DNA from 3 places in the Pseudomonas stagnisoli genome. Region 2 is predicted to be linked to each of the others. Evidence: riboswitches for the same ligand, from Rfam matches in the RefSeq annotation. Region 2 holds a riboswitch; each other region holds the start of a gene.
The links. A riboswitch is a leader RNA that binds a small molecule or an ion and turns the genes downstream of it on or off. The one in region 2 is predicted to bind cobalamin.
Positions count from the first base shown of each region.

Region 1: linked by a shared signal. The riboswitch ahead of cobG (precorrin-3B synthase) and the one ahead of ACOAPY_RS18200 (energy-coupling factor ABC transporter permease) in region 2 are both predicted to bind cobalamin.
Region 3: linked by a shared signal. The riboswitch ahead of ACOAPY_RS03750 (TonB-dependent receptor domain-containing protein) and the one ahead of ACOAPY_RS18200 (energy-coupling factor ABC transporter permease) in region 2 are both predicted to bind cobalamin.

Region 1 covers NZ_CP184361.1:3,012,113-3,016,211, forward strand. The annotation lists gene ACOAPY_RS14540 (precorrin-8X methylmutase) at 1-569, opposite strand, end outside; gene cobG (precorrin-3B synthase) at 566-1,861, opposite strand; cobalamin riboswitch at 1,959-2,156, opposite strand; gene cbiE (precorrin-6y C5,15-methyltransferase (decarboxylating) subunit CbiE) at 2,339-3,541, shown strand; gene ACOAPY_RS14555 (cobalt-precorrin-6A reductase) at 3,538-4,099, shown strand, end outside.
Region 2 covers NZ_CP184361.1:3,766,515-3,770,613, forward strand. The annotation lists gene amn (AMP nucleosidase) at 1-419, opposite strand, end outside; gene ACOAPY_RS18195 (hypothetical protein) at 563-1,276, shown strand; gene ACOAPY_RS18200 (energy-coupling factor ABC transporter permease) at 1,338-2,018, opposite strand; cobalamin riboswitch at 2,059-2,257, opposite strand; gene ACOAPY_RS18205 (hypothetical protein) at 2,358-2,501, shown strand; gene ACOAPY_RS18210 (MFS transporter) at 2,619-3,773, shown strand; gene ACOAPY_RS18215 (YoaK family protein) at 3,843-4,099, shown strand, end outside.
Region 3 covers NZ_CP184361.1:776,221-780,319, forward strand. The annotation lists gene ACOAPY_RS03745 (helical backbone metal receptor) at 1-549, shown strand, start outside; gene ACOAPY_RS03750 (TonB-dependent receptor domain-containing protein) at 589-2,475, opposite strand; cobalamin riboswitch at 2,557-2,761, opposite strand; gene dxs (1-deoxy-D-xylulose-5-phosphate synthase) at 2,812-4,099, opposite strand, start outside.

The sequences.
Region 1 (4,099 bases), 750 kb from region 2:
CGGCGCCCGCGCACGATGATGTAGGGCACGCCGCGGCTATCGGCAGCCAGCATGTCCTTGGACTCGGCCGCGCCGATAAAGCCCACCGGCATGCCCAAGATCAGCGCCGGCCTGGGCGCGCCGGCGTCGAGCATCTCCAGCAGGTAGAACAACGCGGTCGGTGCGTTGCCGATCACCACCACGCTGCCTTCCAGGTGCTCGCGCCAGTGTTCAAGAGCCACGGCAGAGCGGGTGTTGCCAAGCTCGCGGGCCAGCTGCGGCACGTCTGTATTGTGCAGCGTGCAGATCACCGGGTTGTTCGCCGGCAGGCGCGCGCGGGTGATGCCTTCGGCCACCATGCGCGCATCGCAGAGGATCGGCGCGCCCTTGGCCAGGGCGGCGCGGCCGGCGGCACCGGCACCGGGCGAGAAACGCAGGTCCTGCACCACATCGACCATCCCGCAGGCGTGGATCAAACGCACGGCGAGCTTTTCCAGGTCGACGGGGATCGCCGAGAGGTCGGCCTCGGCGCGGATGGTGGCGAAGGACTGGCGGTAGATCTCCTGACCATCGCGGATGTAATCGATCATTCGGGGCTTCCTGCGGCGAGGCGCTCGCCGGCTTGGTCGATATCGAGGGATTGCGCCAACAGGCGGCCGAACCCGGCCAGGCCCTGCTCGCGGCGATAGAGGTCGTAACGGCCGCCGGGCTGGGCCAGCAGCGTATAAGGCGCGATATGAGCGGCGGCGCAGCTGCGCGGGCAGCCGCTCAGGTGCACCTGGGCGATGTGCGCCGGGAGGCGCTCAGCCAGCTTGCGGGCATCGGCCTTGGTGTCCGCCTGGGCCCTGGCGCAGCCGGGCAAGCCGCTGCAGGCGAGCAGGCGGGCCAGCGGCGCGCGCGTTTCCAGCAGCAAGCCAAGGTCATGCAGGGCTTGGCCGACGAAGGCTCGACGGCTCCCAGGTATGTCCGGCAGCAGCAACCCCTGCCATGGCGTGAGACGCAGCTCACCACAGCCCTCGGAGTCAGCCAGTTCAGCCAGGGCACTCAATTGGTCGGCGTGTAGCCTCCCGAGCGGCACGCCGGCCAGCAGCATCACCCAGCCTGACTGCGCCTGCACATGCGCCCCCAGTGGCGGGCTGTCATAGCGCGGACGCCGCGGAGTGGCCCATGGCTGCTGAACAGACAATGGCAGGCGCGCCAGGAACTGCTCCACCGGCAGCTCAGCCAACAGCTGGCGCATCCGGGTATGCGCGCCGGCCAACTGCAGGAACAGCCGTAGCACGGCCTCCACCAGTCGCTCCGCCTGTGCCAGGGGAATCACGCCCAGCGCCGCATCGCGCGGGCAGCCCGCCAGGCCGAAGGCCAGGTGCGTGCCGCCAGGCAACGCGCTGAGCCACAGGTCGTGGGGATGGTCGAGCATGGCGAGGGCCTCGCCGCCGTCCAGCTGGAGGGCGAACTTGGCCGACAAGGCGTGAAACTCGGGCGTATTTTCCAGCAGCGCCAGCAGGCGGCCGGCCAGCGGGCGGGTATCGAGGTGCGCGCTGCGATCGCGCCCGGCCGCCGGACTGAGTAGCAGGTTGCGCACATCATCAGCATCCGGGTGGCGCGGGCCGAGGCCGGCGGCCAGCAGGTGCTGCACCAGCGGTTCATGATTCTCGTCGCGCACGCCGCGCAACTGCAGGTTGCTGCGGTTGGTCAGCTCCAGCACGCCACTGCCGCAGAGCCGCGCGGCCTCGGCCACGGCGCGGGCCTGCGCGCTGGTCAGCAGCCCACCGGGCAGCTTGACGCGGCAAATGCCGCCATCGCGCGCGGGCACGACACGCCATAACCCCGGGCAGGCCGAGGGACGCAACAAAGACGCGGCAGGAGCAACTGGCTGCATGCGGTCACCGACAACAAACGACGCGGCGACCGAACCGGAGGCATCACCCGGGCAGGGCGATTCCTTGGCATCGGTACACCCCGCCCGATGTTGGCACTCGCGACTGCGTCGTCGGCAGGTCTCCTGGCTGGCAGGTCATCATCGCGGCGCGGCCTTCCCGATTGCTCAGTGGCGTGTGTGCGGAGCGACTCGCTGCTTACAGTTGCGGGGGCAGCCATGGTTGGAGCCGGAGCTCACCCATGTTCCCTCTTAGGCCCGTAAGGAGCCACGATCTGCTGCGCGTCGGAAAAACTGCGTTGAAAGCGGCTTCGGAATGCTCATTTACCGTTCGTAAACTCCGCTTCCTCAGCCCCTTTCGCCTGGTTTTTCTCTAGCTCGCCAGATCGTGAACCGTCTCATGGGCACCGACGAAGGCGCTATTATGCCCGCTTTTTCCGGCGCAGGGCCAAGCCCGCGCGTCACCGCAAGGAGAGCTGCATGACGGCCTGGCTGACAGTGGTGGGCATTGGCGAAGACGGCTACGCCGGTCTGGGCAAGGCGGCGCGGCGCGCGTTGCTGGAGGCCGAGTGCATTGTCGGTGCGCCGCGCCAGCTCGACCTGCTGCCACCTTGCATCCGCGCCGCGCGCCTGACCTGGCCAAGCCCCTTCAGCCTGGAGCCGGTGTTGCAGCGGCGCGGCATGCCGACCTGCGTGCTGGCGAGCGGCGACCCCATGCTCTACGGCGTCGGCGCCAGCCTGGCGCGCCAGCTGGATGAAGGCGAGATGCTTGTGCTGCCGACGCCCTCCGCCTATTCGCTGGCCGCCGCGCGCCTGGGCTGGCCGCTGCAAGACATCACCCTGCTGTCGGTGGTCGCGCGCCCGCTGCCGGCCGTCGCCCGCCATCTGCACGACGGCCAGCGCCTGCTGATCCTGTGCAACGACGGCAGCAGCCCGAGCGCCCTCGCCGCTCTGCTGCGCGAGCGCGGCTTCGGCGCCAGCCGCCTGAGCGTACTGGAGCACCTGGGCGGCCCGCTGGAGCGGCGAATCGATGGCCTGGCAGATAGCTGGAACCTGGAGGAAGTGGCCGCACTCAATCTGCTGGCCGTCGAGTGCCGGGCCGATACCGGCGTGCAGCCGCTGCCACTGACGGTCGGCCTGCCCGACGATGCCTATCGCCACGACGGCCAGCTGACCAAGCGCGACGTGCGCGCCGTCACCCTGGCCCGCCTGGCACCCCGCCCCGGTGAGCTGCTGTGGGATGTCGGTGCTGGTTGCGGCTCGATCGGCATCGAATGGCTGCGCAGCCACCCACACTGCCGCGCCATTGCCATCGAAGCTGATGCCGGTCGCCAGCAGTTGATCGCTCATAACCGCGACGCTCTCGGCGCACCGCAGCTGCAACTGGTGGCCGGCGAGGCACCGCAGGCCCTGGGCGGGCTGGAAGCGCCCGACGCCATCTTTATCGGCGGCGGCGTCACCGTGCCCGGCATGCTGGAGCAGTGCTGGCAGGCGCTCAAGCCGGGCGGCAGGCTGATCGCCAATGCCGTGACCCTGCAGAGCGAGGCCGTGCTGGTGGCTTTTCGCGCACAGCACGGCGGCGAGCTGACCCGCATCGCCATCGCCCAGGCCCAGCCGTTGGGCGACTTCGATACCTGGCGCAGCGCACTGCCGATCACCCTGCTGCAGGTGCACAAACCGTGACCCGCGTGTTGCTGCTCGGCGGCGTCGGCGATGCCCTGCGCCTGGTGCGACGCCTGGGCCCCGAGCATCTTTACAGCCTGGCCGGGCTGGGCAAGGTGCCGGATGATCTGAGCTGCCGGGTGCGCGTCGGTGGATTTGGCGGTGCCGAAGGGTTGGCCGATTTCATTCGCACTGAAGGCTTCGACCTGCTGCTGGACGTCACTCACCCCTATGCCGCGCGGATCAGCGCCAATGCCGCTGCGGCCGCGCGCCTGGCCGGGGTACCCTGCTGGGCGCTGCGCCGGCCCGGCTGGCAGCCGCAGCCTGGCGACGACTGGCGCGAGGTAGCCGACTGGGCCGCACTGGTCTCGGCGCTGGCGCCCTTCCGCAAGCCCCTCTTCACCCTCGGCCGCGAACCGCTGGCGCACCTCGATGAAATCCCGGTACACCAGCACTGGACCCTGCGCCTGCTCGACGCCCAGCCCGAACACCCACGCGCCCGCTGCATCGCCGCGCGCGGCCCGTTCGCGCTCGAAGATGAACGGGCGCTATTCGCCAACGAGGGCTTCGATGTGCTGA
Region 2 (4,099 bases):
GCGGTCACCCCGGAACCGGACAGCTCGTCGCCCTGGTCAACCACGTAGGGATAGGGAATGTTCTGCTGGCTGAAGCCGACCTCGACCGTCACCGAGAAGTCTTCCATCAGCGGCCGCAGCTGATCCAGCAGGTAACCGCGAAAGGCCAGCGGCTGGGTCACGGTGGCGCGGTAGGTGCCGGGTACCTGCACCTTGGCATAGGCACGCACGCTGCTCGGCACCTCGCCCTGGCAATGGTAGGTCAGACGCAACTCGGGGTAGCGGAACAGCGCACGCTCGGTTTCACCGGGCAGGGTGCGCTCCTTGAGGTAGCGTTTGAGCGCCAGACTGAGTGCCTCAGAGGCCTGGCGATGCAGGGCGGCGAGGCGATCGACGGCCTCCTCGGCGGTGGCGGCGACGATGAAATCGGTAGACGACATGACAGTCACGGGACAGCTTCCTGGCTTGGCAACGGCTCTATCTTGCGCCGTGCGGCAGTCGGCCCGCCAGCCCCGAGCACAACTGGCAAGCGCAGCCGGGCGCCAGCTTCTAGGCTTGGAGCTCGGATACCCCGGAGCTAAACATGCGCGCCCTGTCGATTCTCTGCCTGCTTGCCTGTACCGGCCCGACCCTGCTGGCCGCCGACCTCGACGGGCACTACCAGGGCACCCTCGACGAGCGCCCGGTGCAGTTGGTGCTGCGCAGCCAGGGACAGCAGGTGGAAGGCGAGTACATCGAGGACCAGCAGCGCTTTCGCCTCAGCGGCCACTTTGATGGCCAGGCCCTGCAGGCGCAGATCAGCGCCGCGGATTCCGGCCAGGTGCTGGCCAACATGAATGCTAACTACGCCAACGACATGCTCGCCGCCAGCCTGGCCGCGCGCGACCCACAGAGCGGCCAGACACTGCTGCGCGAGACGCTTTTCCAGCGGGTCGCCACGGTCCCGCCGCAAGCAAATCCGCGGCAGGACCCGGCGCTGGTCGGCACCTGGGTGTTCGAGCAGATGAGCAACAGTGAGGGCCTGGAGTATGCCTCGCTGACCACGGTCACCACCCTGCGCATTCGCGCTGACGGCAGCATCGAGCAATGGCGCCGCAGCGTGGCCGGCGGCAGCGAATGGAGCTACGACCGTCCGGGCGAGCTGCAGTACAGCGGACGCTGGCGCAGTGAGCAGGGCCTGCTCCTGGTGCAATTGAAAGGGACGAAGGATTTCCAGCCAGCGGCGCGCTATCGCTTCGACACGCCCTACCTGGTCACCGAGAGCAACACCGGCAGGATGGTCTGGCAGCGGCGCTGAGTCACGCACCCAGCGCCGGCGAGGGAGACGCCAGACCGCCAGGCGGTCCGGCGCGGCAGGGTCAGGCTGGCTGGTGCAGGCGCACGTTGAACAGCGGACCCTGGCTGTAGCGCGACAGGGCCTTGGCGGCGGCCAGCACACCCAGGTCGATCAGCGGCTCGAGCAGCACCACGCTCATGTAGGCCAGGCCGAAGCTGCCGACCGAAGCCAGGTTCTCGCTGGAGAAGCCGTGGCCGTAGAACGCCCAGAAGGCCACCCAGGCGACGATGCCACCCTGGTAGGCGGTGGACAGCGCCAGCGCCTGCGTGTAGCGAGTGTCCACATAAGCGGTACGCGCCGGGATGATGCGCTTGGCCAGCAGGTGGATGCCCCACAGCGGCAGCAGCAGGGTGGTGACGTTCATACCGTACTGCGGCAGGTCGAACTGAGCGAAGAACAGGCCCTGGATCAGCAACCCGGCGGCCAGGCCGATGGCCGCCGCCCCCGCGCCGAACAGCAGCAGCAGGGTCGAGCCGAGGATCAGGTGGACTTCCGAGACACCCACCGGGTGATGCGGCAGTACCTCGAAGAAGCCGAACACCAGAACGGTGGTGATCAGGCTGCGCAGCGCCAGGGCCAGGGCCCCGCCGTTGTCGCGAATACTGTCACGGGCCAGCTTGACGGTCAGGCCCAGGCCGGCAACGGCCGTGGCATAGCTGAGGAAGATCTTGGCGCCTTCGACGACACCCGGTTCGATATGCATATGAATTCCTTTCCCGCGCCCACCGCGCGGTGATCTGGAGGTGGTTGGAGGTGCGATGGCAGGTCTCCTGGCTCGCGGCTCGGCGCTCCGCCCGCCTTCCCGACCCGAGGGTCAGTGGCATGTGGGCTTCGCTCGCCGCTTACAGTTGCGGGGGCAGCCAGGGCATTGGCGACATGCGCCGCACCCTGTTCCCTTTTCATCCGCCCATGAGGGGCGGAACCATCGGCGGCCACCTTAACGTCATGCGCCGGCAAAAGACAGCCCGTCCGCCACGCATTGACCCCGGCCAGGCCGCGCCCTAGACTTCGCGCCCCGCCGATTCCAGCGAAAACGCCTGCAATGTCGTCGTCTGCCCACCTGCCCTGTTCCGCCCAGCCCGACCCACGGCTGCTGGCGCGCATCTGGCCGCGTGATGCGCTGCAACGTCGTCGCCGCAGCGTGCTGTTCGCCTTCACCTTCTCGCCTCCCGCCGCCCACCGCTGAGTCACGCAGGCCCCGCGCCGCGACTCCCCCGCGCCCTTGTCAGCTGTCCCGCCTCCCGGCGTGGACAACCTTCGCTTTATTGGCCGCGCCCGGGCCACAAACGGGCTGGAGAGCAACATGAACCCTCGCTATCTGCTCGGCGTGCTGATCTTCGCCGTGTCCGTGGTCGGCCTGAGCATGGGCGCCACCCTGCCGCTGGTGGCCCTGCGCCTGCATGAGGCCGGCGCCGGCAGCCTGGCCATCGGCGCGCTGTCGGCCATGCCGGCGGCCGGGATGATCCTCGGCGCCCTGCTGGTCGGCCGCCTGTGCCGCCATTTCAGCGGCCGCCAGCTGTACCTCGCCTGCTTCGCGCTGTGCCTGCTGGCCAGCGCCGCCCTGCTACTGCCCGAGCCGAGCCTGCCGCTGCTGGCCAGCGCGCGCCTGCTGCTCGGCGTCGGCATGGGCGTGCTGGTGATCCTCGGCGAATCCTGGGTCAACGAGCTGTGCGACGAGCGCAAGCGCGGCCAGACCGTCGCGCTTTACGCCGCCTGCTTCACCGGCTGCCAGCTGGGCGGACCGGCGATGATCAGCCTGTTCGGTACCGCCAGTGCCTGGCCGGTGCTGCTGGTGGTGGCGGCCAATCTGGTGGCCTTGGCACTGGTCTGGCACAGCCTGCCGGCGGGCTGGTCGGAAACTGCCGAAGAGGCGCCGCGGCGCTTCTCCCTGGTCGGCTTCGTCCGCGTCGCCCCGGCGCTGTGCCTGGGCGTACTGTTCTTCGCCTTCTTCGATGCGGTGGTGTTGTCGCTATTCCCCGTGTATGCCAGCGGGCACGGCTGGGCGGTCGGTGTGGCGGCGCTGATGGCCAGCGTAATCCTCGGCGGCGACATGCTTTGCCAAGTGCCATTGGGCTGTCTCTCCGACCGCGTCGAGCGACGCGCCCTGCACCTGGCCTGCGGCCTGGTGACCCTGGGCATCGGTCTGGCGCTGCCCTGGCTGATCGAGCAGCGCGAACTGCTGTGGCCGGCCCTGACAGTCCTCGGCGCCGCCGCCGGCGGCATCTACACCCTGGCCCTGGTGCTGATCGGCCAGCATTTCCGCGGCCCCGACCTGGTCACCGCCAACGCCTGCGTCGGCATGCTGTGGGGCGTCGGCAGCCTGCTCGGCCCGCTGCTCAGCGGCGCGCTGATGGGTATCGGTCCACAAGGCCTGCCCCTGGCCCTGTGCCTGGCGGCCAGTCTGTTCGTGGTGGCGGCCCTCGGCGCCCTGCCGCTGACGCGGCGGGTGTTCTCCTAAGGATGAATGGCGCGCCGGCAGCGATTGCGGCATAACAGCAGGCAACGACACGCCGGGGGACGTCTCGCCATGATCAATCAACTACCACGCTGGGTGGAGATCGGCGGCTTCTGCCTGGCGCTGATCGCCGGCAGCGTGAATGCCATCGCGCTGCTCGGGTTCAACCACCAGGGTGTCTCGCATCTGTCCGGCAGCTCCAGTCTGCTCGGCGTGGAGCTGGCCCAGGGTGACACCGGCGCAGCCCTGCACCTGCTGCTGATCCTGCTCAGCTTCGTGCTCGGCGCCGCCATCAGCGGCTGTGTGATCGGCCACCAGTCGCTCAAGCT
Region 3 (4,099 bases), 1.3 Mb from region 2:
CCTGGGAGCGTGCCCGAGGCCCAGCAGGCACAGCTGCGCTCCTTTGGTATGCCGTTGTATGTCGGTGAGCCTCATGATCTGCAGGCGCTGGCCGAGCAGTTCGTCGAAGTGGGCCGGCTGGTCGGTGCCGAGGCCCGTGGGCGCGAGCTGCGTGACCGCTTCACCATGCGCCTGGCCGAGCTGCAGCAGCGCTATCGCCGTGACCCGCCGTTGGCGGTGTTCTATCAGGTGTGGAACGAGCCCCTGTACACCCTGGGCGGGCGGCAGATCGTCAGCGACGCGTTGCGGGTGTGTGGCGCGCGCAACGTGTTCGCCGATCTGCAGTTGCCCGCACCCCAGGTCAATGTCGAGGCGGTGCTGGGGCGCGCGCCCGAGGTGATTCTTGGCGGCAGCGATGCCGAACTGCAGCGCTGGCAAGCCTGGCCGCAGTTGCCGGCGGTGCGTCTGGGGCAGCTGTGGTCGGTCCCGGACAAGGGCCTGGAACGCCCCAGCTTCCAGATGCTGGCGGCCACCGAGCAGCTCTGCGAGCTGCTGGCCAAGGCCCGTTGAGGCATTAAGCAACAAGGCCCCTCGCGGGGCCTTGTGCGTTTACAGCCTGGGCGTCCAGACGAACCCGAGCAGTGCCGTGCGGCCTTCCTGGCGGTAGCCGTAGCGTTCGCCCTCGTGCTCGTACAGGGCGCGCTGGTAGTCCTTGTCCAGCAGGTTGTCGATCTTCGCCTCCAGCTTCAGCTCGTCACTGGCCTGCCAGCTGCCACGCAGACCGAGCAGGCCGTAGCCGCCCAGCTCGTACTGGTTGTTCGGATCGTCGTAGCTGCTGCTGGCCAGTTGCCAGGTGGCGCCGACGGCGAATTCGCCGAAGCTGCGGTCCAGGTCCAGGCTCAGGGTGCGACGGGCTCGGCGGTTGAGGGTGTGGCCGCTGTCACGGTCGCGCGGGTCGACGAACGCGATGCCGAGCTGCCCCTGCCAGCCGAACAGTTCCTGCTGCAGGTTGGCCTCGAAACCGTGGATACGGGCTTTGGCAATGTTCTGCGGGATGAAGTCCTGATCGTTGGCGATCGCGTCTTCGATATCGGTGCGGTACAGCGAGGCCTCCAGGCGAGTGCGTTCGGCCAGTTGGCTGCGCCACTGCAGCTCATAGCTCTTCGAATGCTCGGGCTTGAGGTCTGGGTTGCTGTAGTCGGGGTAGTAGAGGTCGTTGAAAGTCGGTGCGCGGAAGCCCTCGCTGTACGACAGCACCAGATCGTTGGTGGCGTTCAGTGGCAGGGTCAGGGCGCCGCTCCAGGTGTTTTCGCTGCCGAACTGTTCGTTCTTGTCGTGGCGCATGCCCACTTCGGTGGAAAAGCCCTCGCCGTCATAGCGGTGCTGGATGAAGGCAGCCTGGTTCCAGCGTTGCTGCTCGGCGAACGCGGTGTTGCTGTTGAGCTGATCCTCGTACCAGTCGGCGCCCAGCAACAGGCTGTGGCGGTCGCTCAGGGTCAGGGTGTTGAGCCAGTTGAGCGAGTCGCGGTAGGTATTGAACACGCCGCGCTCGTCACTGAGCTTGTCCAGGCTTTCCTCGCGGTTCTCGCTGTGACCGACTTCCAGGCGGCTGCTCCACAGGTCATTGATCTGCGCGTCCAGGTAACTGGAAACGCTGCTGAGGGTGAAGTCGCTGTAGGGCTCCTGGCCGACCGACTCGAAGGTGGTCATGTCGTAACGGCCGAAGGGATTGTCGAACTCGGTGCGGCCGCGCTGGTCGAGGACGTTGACGCCGGCTTCCAGGCTGTCGCTGAAGCTGTGGCTGAGGCTCAGGCTGAAGGCCTTGTTGCGATAACCGTCGTGATCCTGGTCGGAGTCGTAGGAAGGGCCGGTGCGGTCGATGCCGTCGGTTTCGTCGAGGCTGCCGGCCAGGCTGAAACGAGTCTGCGCGTCGCCGCCGGAGATGCCGGCACTGCGGCGCCAGCTGGCATTGCTGCCGTAGCCCATGCGCACGAAGGGTTGCAGGCCTTCACCGGCGCTGCGGCGGGTAAAGATCTGCACCACGCCACCAATGGCGTCGGCGCCGTACACCGCCGAACGCGGGCCGCGCAGCACTTCGACACGTTCGATCTGGTCGACATTGAGGTACTGCAGGCTGCTGTCGCCGGAGCTGGCCGACGCGATGCGCATGCCATCCACCAGCACCAGGCTCTGTGCCGACTTGGTGCCGCGGATGTACAGGCTGGTCAGGCTGCCGGCGCCATTGTCGGTCACCTGCACGCCGGGCACGCGGCGCAGCAGGTCGCTGACCGATGCCGGCTGCAGGCGCTCGATGTCGGCGCGGGTGAACACGGTGCTCGTCGCGCTGCTGGCTTCGCGTTGCTGCACGTCGCGGTTGGCGCTGATCAGCGTCTCTGGCAGCTTGAGCGCGGCGTCCTGGCTGGCGGCCAGCACGGCACCGGCAGGCAGCAGGGCCAGGCTCAGGGCCGAGAGGGGCAGGGTGTGGGACAGTTTCATCGGGGTTCCTCAAAGACAAAGACTTCGAGGAGGGCAGAAAGCAGGCGCGTGGCGGCACCTGACGGTGCGGCCCTCCGCAACACCAGTCGAATCCTCCAGGCCGGTCTCCGGGCTCTCGATTCCACTCCGCGCGCCTTCCCGGTTGACCCGGTGGCTGTTGCGCGGACCTGCAGCAGGGCTGCGATCGATTACCGTTGCGGGGGCAGCGCCGGGATTGCTCATGGAGCGCACCGGCTTCCCGATTATCGCCGGCATTGACCGGCGCACCTGATGGATAACAAAACGCCGCGCACCTTAGTGCACGGCGTGTTGAAGCTCAAGCAAGTTTAGCGTGGCTCAGCTTGAACTTTGCTCAAGTTGCTGCAGGCGGCGACGGACGGCCGCTTCGATGCCGGCCTGGTCCAGGCCGCACTCGGCGAGCATCTGCGCCGGCTTGGCGTGCTCTACGTAGTAATCGGGCAGGCCCAGGTGCAGCAGTGGCTTGACCTGGTTCTCGGCGGCGAGGAACTCGCTGACCGCGCTGCCGGCGCCGCCCATCACGGCGTTTTCCTCGATGGTCACCAGCAGATCGTGACTGGCCGCCAGTTCGCGCAGCAGGGCTTCGTCCAGGGGTTTTACGAAGCGCATATCGACCACCGTGGCATCCAGGCTCTCGCCCACGCGCAGGGCCTCGGCCAGCTGCACACCGAAGACCAGCAGGGCCACGCCCCGGCCCTGGCGGCGCACCACGGCCTTGCCGATCTCCACACCTGTCAAGGCCGGATCGATGGGCGCGTTGGGACCGCTGCCTCGCGGATAGCGCACGGCTGCCGGGCCCTGGAAGTGGTAGCCGGTGGTCAGTAGCTGGCGCAGCTCGTTCTCGTCGCTGGGGGTGGCGATGAGCATGCCGGGGATGCAGCGCAGGTAGGAAATGTCGAAGCTGCCGGCGTGGGTCGGACCGTCTTCGCCAACCAGGCCGGCACGGTCGATGGCGAACAGCACGTCGAGGTTCTGCACCGCCACGTCGTGGATCAACTGGTCGTAGGCGCGCTGCAGGAAGGTGGAGTAGATCGCCACCACCGGCTTGGCGCCGTCGCAGGCCATGCCGGCGGCCAGGGTCACCGCATGCTGCTCGGCGATGGCCACGTCGAAGTAGCGCTCGGGGAAGCGCTCGCTGAAGGCCACCAGGTCCGAGCCTTCCTTCATCGCCGGGGTGATGCCGACCAGGCGCGGGTCTGCGGCCGCCATATCGCACAGCCACTGGCCGAACACACCGGAATACTTGGGCCCGGAGGGCTGCTTGGGCGCCACCGGGGCGTTGATCGGTTCCAGCTTGGTAATGGCGTGGTAGCCGATCGGGTCGGCCTCGGCCGGCGCGAAGCCCTTGCCCTTCTTGGTCACCACGTGGAGGAACTGCGGGCCCTCCAGATCGCGCATATTGCGCAGCGTGGCGAGCAGGGTGGGCAGGTCATGGCCGTCGATGGGGCCGACGTAGTTCCAGCCCAGCTCCTCGAACAGCGTGCCCGGTACCAGCATGCCCTTGGCGTGCTCTTCGACCTTGCGCGCGATCTCCCAGGCGCCGGGCAGACGCGAGAGGATCTTCTTGCTGCCCTCGCGCATGCTCGAATAGGTGCGACTGGAAATG